One region of the Priestia sp. P5 genome, then DNA from elsewhere that is predicted to be linked to it. Evidence: a T-box and tRNA genes for the amino acid it is inferred to sense, from the RefSeq annotation. Region 1 holds a T-box; the other holds one or more tRNA genes.
What was found. The T-box of region 1 lies ahead of MMB69_RS01130 (valine--tRNA ligase). A T-box ahead of a tRNA ligase gene usually reads a tRNA of that ligase, here a tRNA-Val.
Positions count from the first base shown of each region.

Region 2: it encodes a tRNA-Val, which carries the amino acid that the T-box ahead of MMB69_RS01130 (valine--tRNA ligase) is inferred to sense. The anticodon was not compared.

Region 1 is NZ_JAKWFJ010000001.1:228,046-232,480, reverse strand. It holds gene MMB69_RS01130 (valine--tRNA ligase) at 1-2,180, opposite strand, end outside; T-box leader at 2,263-2,507, opposite strand; gene MMB69_RS01125 (hypothetical protein) at 2,738-2,935, shown strand; gene ysxE (spore coat protein YsxE) at 2,947-3,996, opposite strand; gene spoVID (stage VI sporulation protein D) at 4,074-4,435, opposite strand, start outside.
Region 2 is NZ_JAKWFJ010000002.1:139,434-143,868, reverse strand. It holds gene MMB69_RS17650 (amino acid permease) at 1-145, shown strand, start outside; partial or broken gene MMB69_RS17645 (copper homeostasis protein CutC) at 178-774, opposite strand; gene MMB69_RS17640 (DEAD/DEAH box helicase) at 872-2,317, opposite strand; tRNA gene MMB69_RS17635 (tRNA-Val) at 2,486-2,557, opposite strand; gene MMB69_RS17630 (arylamine N-acetyltransferase family protein) at 2,828-3,583, shown strand; gene MMB69_RS17625 (Lrp/AsnC family transcriptional regulator) at 3,611-4,060, opposite strand; gene MMB69_RS17620 (YitT family protein) at 4,233-4,435, shown strand, end outside.

The sequences.
Region 1 (4,435 bases):
ATATCGTTAGCAGCTTCTTTATCAGAAAGCTCAGGGCGTACTTCCGGCCATTTAGCTACTGTAATCGATTCGCCTTCATGCGGCAAGCTTTGCCAAATTTCTTCGGTAATAAACGGCATGAATGGATGTAAAAGTCGCATTGTATTATCAAGTACATAAGCTAAAATTGAGCGAGTTGTCTTTTTAGCTGCTTCATCTTCTCCGTAAAGAGGAAGTTTAGCCATTTCAATGTACCAATCGCAGAAATCATCCCAAATAAAGTTATAGAGAATGCGTCCAACTTCACCAAATTCATATTTGTCAGCTAATTTTGTTACGTGCTCAATCGTTTCATTTAAGCGCGTTAAAATCCATTTATCAGCAACAGACTTTTCGCCTGATAAATCAAGCTCTTCAAATGTGATGCCGTCCATGTTCATTAATGCAAAACGAGAAGCATTCCAAATTTTATTTGCAAAGTTCCACGTCGCTTCGACTTTTTCAAAGCTGAAGCGTAAATCTTGTCCTGGTGAGCTTCCTGTAGATAAGAAATAGCGAAGAGAATCCGCACCGTATTTCTCGATTACTTCCATTGGATCTACACCGTTACCAAGTGATTTACTCATTTTACGACCTTCAGCATCTCGTACAAGACCGTGAATGAGTACATCGTCAAACGGACGTTTACCCGTAAATTCAAGACCTTGGAAAATCATACGAGATACCCAGAAGAAAATAATATCGTAGCCCGTTACAAGCACGTTTGTTGGGTAGTAGCGTTTGAAATCAGCTGCATCCACATCAGGCCAGCCCATTGTTGAGAATGGCCATAGCGCTGAACTGAACCATGTGTCTAATACATCTGAATCTTGTTCCCAGTTTTCGATATCTGCTGGAGCCTCATGATCTACGTATACTTCTCCAGTTTCTTTATGATACCAAGCTGGAATACGGTGTCCCCACCAAAGCTGACGCGAAATACACCAGTCGCGAATATTTTCCATCCAGTGTAAGTATGTCTTTTCAAAACGATCAGGCACAAAGTTTACTTTTTCTTCTTGTTTTTGAAGATCTACTGCTTTATCTGCTAACGGCTGCATTTTTACAAACCACTGAGTTGATAAATAAGGTTCAACAACGGCGCCGCTTCGTTCACTGTGACCTACTGAATGCATATGGTCTTCAATGTTGAACAATACACTGTCTTCTTGAAGGTCTTTAACAATTTGCTTACGGCAAGCAAAACGATCCATTCCTTCATATTTACCTGCTTTGTCATTCATCGTACCATCTTGATTCATCACTAAAATACGCTCTAAATTATGACGGTTTCCAATTTCAAAATCGTTCGGGTCATGAGCAGGCGTAATTTTTACCGCACCAGAACCGAATTCCATATCTACATAATCATCGCCTACGATTGGAATTTCACGACCTACAATCGGAAGGACAACCTTTTTGCCAATTAAGTGCTTATAGCGATCATCTTCAGGGTGAACAGCTACAGCCGTATCTCCTAGCATTGTTTCAGGACGAGTTGTTGCGATTTCGATATGTCCAGAACCATCTGCCAACGGATAGCGCATATGATAAAACGCACCTTGTACATCTTTGTAAATAACCTCGATGTCTGAAAGAGCTGTTTTCGTAGCTGGATCCCAGTTAATGATATATTCTCCGCGATAGATTAACCCTTTTTTGTAAAGCGTTACGAATACTTCGCGCACTGCTTTAGAAAGGCCTTCATCAAGCGTGAAGCGCTCGCGTGAATAGTCTAAGCCAAGTCCTAGCTTCGACCACTGCTGGCGAATAAAGCTTGCATATTCTTCTTTCCATTTCCACGTTTCGGCTACAAAATTTTCGCGGCCTAGATCGTAGCGGCTTTTCCCTTCGCTGCGAAGCTTTTCTTCTACTTTTGCCTGCGTTGCAATCCCCGCATGGTCCATGCCAGGAAGCCACAAAACGTCATAGCCTTGCATGCGCTTCATACGCGTTAGGATGTCTTGTAACGTTGTATCCCAAGCGTGGCCTAAATGCAGCTTGCCCGTTACGTTTGGGGGTGGAATTACAATTGTATATGGCTCTTTTTCAGGGTCATTTGTTGCTTCAAAAAACTTCCCGTCTAACCAATACTGATAACGATTTTCTTCAACGGCTTTTGGATCATACTTCGTTGGAAGAGTCACTTCTTTTTCAGACATAATGTATACCTCCATAATATAAAGTTTCAGTCTTTAGAAACTGTGTAAAGCTTTTATAAACATAAAAAAACTCCTTTCCTAATAAAAGGACGAAAGGAGTTGATTTCGCGGTACCACCTTTTTTTATAGACGTATCCCGTTTGATAAGCCTATACACTTCATTTCATAACGGTTGATTAACCGGCTTTTTCTACTGAGCTATGCAGCTGTTCAAAAAAGCTACTCATAGGCGACATTCCGAGTGCACATTCTTAAGAAATCTCACAGCAACTGATTTCTCTCTCTGAAAGACGAACATCCCGTACTCTTCCTATTCACTGTATTTATGTATGAATTTCTCTTAATTATACTATATGAAAAAATGTTGAATCGTCAATAATCTTCTCCATTTTTTTATGATTATATTCATAATTTTTTTGTTCTGCTCTTTATTTTTTCATTCGCTCGCTAATTTTGGAAATAAAATGAAGAACCCACTCAAAAAAATGGCACCATTTCTTTCTTTTTTCATATACTGACTTTAACCTGGGCACGTGGATTGAAAGGGGCATGTACAAATGAAGAAACGAATAAATGTAAATTCGTATCAGCTGCAGCGGTGGCTCAAAACAGCAGGAGCGGCTTGTGGACAGTTTATTGTTCCTTTAACAATTTTTCAAGGTATACGTACACTATTTTTCCCTACAACCTTTGATGTACTGTTGCTGGCATTGCTTGCCATACTAGCAGTTGCTTTATATTCGGACTGGATTTAAAAACCCAAGCGCTATTCGTTCGCTTGGGCTTGTGCAGCTGCTTCCGCTGCCATTTTTTTTTGCTGATCTACTTCAAATATTTTAATATTGAGCTGTTCAATGTTTTTCGTCAGCCAGTATGCTCGAATAAATGACTGCATATGTTCAAGCTCTGTTTTACTTTCTTTATGCTGCCTATATTGAACAATACACTGATACAAAGGTTCTGGAAACGCCAAATAACTGTGTAAAAGCAGCCGTTCCTCTTCTCTGAGAGCAAAATGTTTTTCATACGTACTAAACCACTCATAGCTATCATAGGTCGTTACTGGGTATGTGCGAAGAGTACGGAAATAAAATGAGACCAAATCATAAATCGGTGAAGCATCTTTTGCATGTTCAAAATTAATAAAAAAACCATTCCCCCGTTCGTCATAGATAAAATGTTTAGCCGATAGCTTTCCATGAGACGTAACCAGCCGGATCTTTTCCTTTTCTTCCATTTCATCATTCCACTGATCGAGCTTTCCAAAACCAAACTCAAGCGCTCTTGTCATTTCATAATAAAATGTACAGTAATGCAATTCAAACGGGGACATATAAACTTTCTTCTCGCATTCTACTACATACTGCTTCAGCTCTTCCTGACGTTTTTCCCACGTTTCTTTCATCGATGTATAATGATTTTCTATATCTTCTTTTTTCACTTCTACTTCCTGCGCCGAAGCGCCGTGAAGCTTAGCAAGCTCTTGAAATAATTTATGATATCGAATATCACGCTCTTCGGTCGGATTATTCGGGAGCCACGGCATTAAGTAATACGAGCCGCTTTCATCTGAAACAATGGGCTGAGAACGCTTCGTTTGATAAATAGGGACAAATCCCATCCATCCTTTTTGATACACATTCTGCAGCTTTTGAATGAAGTTTTGATTTCGTTCTTGATGATTCGCCATTTCTTTAAGCGCAAACACGCCGGTTTTCGTATAGACTTTTTTTACTTTTCCGTAGTCTTCGATAAAGTCAACATCTAAGTCATATTCTTTTAACAATACTTTGTAGTCTGCTACTGTCCGCTGCATCTATATTCTCCTTCCTCGTAAAAAATAAAGAAAACAGTTAAGACATTATATGCGTCAAAACTGTTTTCTTTCCGACTTTAACGAACGGGAATATTTAAGATGCTTCCTTCTTCCAGCTCATATTCATCTTCTAAATTATTTACTCGTAAAATGTTTTGTACATTCGTATTATAGCGGTTTGCTATTGTATCAAGCGAATCTCCGTCTTGAACAATACAAAGCTTCCACGTTGAAAAAGCTTCTTCTTCCCGGGAAAAGAGCTTTGTTAAATAAAGGGCGTTTTCATTTCGGCCGCTTTCATTTTCTTCTTTCCGAAATTCAACAATAATCTTTTCCTCTTCTTGTTCAGCTTCTTCTTGCTCAGCCTCTTGTTGAACGTCAGCATACGTATTCAATTCACTAGCTTGCGATTCTTCGAAGCTTTCTTGCTCTTGACGAA
Region 2 (4,435 bases), on a different contig from region 1:
TTTTATTGCTATGGCATTTATTGATTCATTACGTTCTCAGTTCTTCTTAACTCTTTTAATTGCTGTACTCGTCGTAGGTTCTTTTTTCTTTCAGCGTACCAAAATGACGAGCGGCTTAGCAGCAAAAGAAAATACATCAAAATAAAAAAGCTGTTCCTTTTGGAACAGCTTTTTTATTTAACGAGATAAATCTCCTACAATTTTTGTTCCGTGTAATTCAGCTGCTTTTGTTTCTTTCATAACCCGCTCTGCGTTGCCTTCATGAATTCCTCCGCCGGGCAAAATAATAATACGTTCATTAGCATATGTGATCAATTCTCGGAGCATATGCAGATTTTGCAAAGCAGATCCTTTCCCTCCTTTGGTCAAAATACGGTCTGCTCCCAATTCGATGAGTATATCAATGGCTTTGTATTTATCTTTAATCTCATCAAATGCCATATGAAATGTAATGCTTAAAGGACGAGCTTCTGCTATTAACTCTTTAGTGCGTCCGCAATCGATTTCAGCTTCTTCTGTTAAAATGCCGAATACTACTCCGTTTACTCCAAGGTCTTTACATGTTTTAACGTCTTTTTTCATAATTTGATATTCTGCTTCAGAATATACAAAACCACCAATTCTTGGACGAATAATCACGTTGATATCTGTATCAAGATGTTCGCTTGCATATTGAATGGTGCCGTAACTTGGCGTAGTGCCTCCTTGACTGAGATTGTCACATAATTCAATGCGGTCTGCTCCTAGCTTTTCTGCTTTTTTTGCCTGCTCATACCCTTCTACACACGCTTATTTTATGTACTTCATACTCTCAACTCCTTTATTGTCTCTATAAATAAAGCCCATCTTTAAAAAGATGGACTTCCTTCTGCTATTTAATTGCCTTATGAACTTTTAGTTTCTTTCCTTTAATCGTTTTGTTTTTCATTGCTTGTAACACTTTTGGACCTTTTCCATTCAAAATCTCTACATAAGAGACATTTTCTTGGATCGTAATAATTCCAATATCGTCTGCGGTTACTCCGTCTAACTTTGCAATTGTTCCCACAAAATCAACCGCTCTAATTTTCTTTTTCTTTCCTCCGTTAAAATACAGCTTCATAATGTTTTTATTTAATGACTCGCTTTTATCTTTTTTAACTTCTGGACGCTCATTGATTTTTTCAGTAAAAGCGGATGCTGCCTGCTGTACTTCTTCTTTAGAAGGAGGGGTAGATGTTGGAATTGAAAAACCGATATATTCTTCAATTTCCGATAGCATTCTCTCTTCATAAGGCGTTACAAATGTGATGGCTTTCCCGTTTTTACCGGCACGTCCCGTTCTTCCTGTACGGTGAACGTAGCTTTCTTTTTCTAACGGAAGGTCGTAGTTAATAACGTGTGTGATATTATCAATATCAATGCCTCTCGCAGCTACATCTGTCGCCACTAAATAGCGAAATTTACCTTTTTTGAAATCATTCATAACCTCAAAACGGTCTTCTTGCACCATTGCCCCGTGAATTTTATCACAAGGATATCCAAGATCATCTAAATCGTCTAACAGCGTATTTACCTGCTCTTGCGTGCGGCAAAAAATGATGCAGCTGTCCGGATTTTCTACTGTGGTTACGTCTTTCAGCAGTTCAAATTTACGTTCGTTTTCTACTGATATAACAGAATGGTCAATCGTACTTGTCGTTAATCCGTTTGCTTTGATTTCAATATCAACCGGTTTTTTCATATACTTGCGAGAAAGCTCTTCAATATCTTCAGGAAGCGTAGCGGAGAAAAGCATCGTTACACGCTCACTAGGAAGATGTTGAATAATTGCTTCTACTTGGTCAATAAAACCCATATTTAGCATTTCATCTGCTTCATCAATAACCAAATAACGAATTTTTTCTAATGCAAGCGTTTCTTTTTCTATATGATCAAGCACTCGTCCAGGCGTACCTACAACAATATGTGTTTTTTGCTTTAATTCTACTTTTTGCTTGGCAAACGGTGATTTTCCGTAGACAGCTGCTGCTTTAATTCGCTTAAAACGGCCGATATTTGTAATATCTTCTTTTACCTGCGCAGCCAGCTCTCGTGTAGGTGTTAACACTAAGGCCTGGGGCTTATTTTCTTCCCAGTTAACTAATTCACACAGTGGAATGCCAAAGGAAGCCGTTTTTCCACTTCCTGTTTGAGACTTCACGACAACATCTCTTTCTTCTAGCGCGATAGGAAGCACCTTGCTTTGTACTTCCGTAGGATGATTGTATTGCAGGCTAGAAAGCGCCTTAGCTACCTTGTCACTAAGACCATATTGACTAAAACTTCTTTGATTCATTTTGTACCCTCATTTATTTTAAATTAGTGATTATCTTTATCATGACCTGATGCACTATGTTTCATTATACTTTAATTCTTCTATACGCGCTCAAGATTTAATATAGCATTGATTTGTCAAACAAAAGAGAAAAACCGCTCTCTTATTAATAAGAAAACGGCTTTGGTATGAGCGATGAGGGATTCGAACCCCCGACCCCATCCCTGTCAAGGATGTATTCTCCCACTGAACTAATCGCTCGTGATATGTATTGACTATATTATAGAAAGAGTTATCCAATTTTGTCAACTATTTTTCCATAGTTCCGAAGTTGGAAGGACCGCCGTTACTTTTGATAAAATAAAAACATGCCATAAAGGAGCGTGACGGGATGAAAGTACCAACTTTAAAAATTGGCAGCCGTGTACTTCAAGGATTCGCTTCCAAAAAGACAATTGAAAAAACGCTGTTACATGAACATTCTTCTAGGCCTGAAGACAGAGAGAAATGATTTACTAAGAGGTGTATTTGATGAATATTAATTACTATTTTAGCCGGTTTTTAGCTAAGAGACCAGATAGTCCAACCTATGAAAGCTTAGCCGCTTTACAGAACAAGCATATGCTTCATATTCCGTTTGAGAACTTAGACGTTTTGTCTCAAACCCCTATTATCATTGATTTAGAACGAATTTTTCAAAAAGTAATTGTAAATTTGCGTGGAGGGTTTTGCTACGAATTAAACGGTCTATTTGGCTGGCTGTTAAAAGAAAGCGGATATGAAGTCTCTTACGTTTCAGCTACCGTCAAAAAACCCGACGGCACGTGGACCATTGAAGGAAGTCACGCTACAAACCTTGTAACGATTGAGAATCAGTCTTACATCGTAGACGTTGGATTTGGAGATTCTGTGCGCAAACCAATGCCTTTAAATGGCGAAGTAGTAAGAGATGTAAGCGGCTCTTATCGTATGACAAACGTTGCTGAGCATATGTATGAGTTGCAGCGATGGGAAGATAATGTATGGAAAACACTCTACCGTGTGTCTACGCTTCCTAAGAAACTGACTGACTTTACTCCTATGTGTGAGTTCAATCAAACGTCAGCTGATTCTCCGTTTGTACACAAACGTCTTGTTACGATCGCAACACTTACAGGGCGCATTACCCTCTCCGGTGAAACGCTGACTGTAACAGATGGTGAAAAAAAGACGAAAAGGAACGTTTCAGAAGAAGAAATACCTGATATTTTACAAAATCATTTTTATATTATTAAAGGATTTTATTAATATGTCTTTATACGAAAAACCGGCCTCTTATGGGGCCGGTTTTTGTACAGGAGTAATCATCCTGTTTTCTACAGGCGACTTTAAAATAATTGAAGTATTTACATTTCCATAAGGAATCAGTTCATCCACCAGCATTCGAAGTCCATCCATTCCGGACACGGCTGCTTTGATAAAGTAAGAAACCGGCCCCGTTACGCGATGACATTCAAGCACGTCTTCATTTTGCTCAATAAAGTCTTCAAACTCCTCTGGTTTTCTTTTTAATTCGCTTACTTGAATAAATAGCTGTGTATCTCTTCCTAAAGCTTTCGGAGACACCGTAGCGCTGAAACGCTGGATCACTCCTCGTTCCTGAAGACGCTGCAGTCTTTCTGATACGCTTGGACGGCTAAGAGCCAGCTTTTTTGATAAATCACTAATCGTCATACGTCCGTCCCTTTGCAAAATAGACAATAGTTGTGCATCAATTTGATCCATCCAAACCTTTCCTTTCAAAATGAATATAATAAATAAAATCTTTATTCAAGTTGATAACAGAACAAGTATTATTTCCTTCATTTATACATGTGTTTTCTTTATTTAATATCCTATCATTAAAGTAGATAATTGAAAATGAAAATTCCGAAAAAACAAACAGAGGGGTTTATTTATGCGAAAAGTTTTATGGATTATTCTTGGTTGTACGATTGCAAGTATTGGTGTTCTTATCTTGCGGCACTCTCACGTAGTGACGGGGGGAACAGCTGGTCTGTCTCTCAGCTTGTCGTATGCCCTTCCCTTGTCGTTTGCGGTGATCTTTTTTCTCATTAATATTCCTTTTTATCTCTTTTCCTTCTTTCAAATGGGATGGAA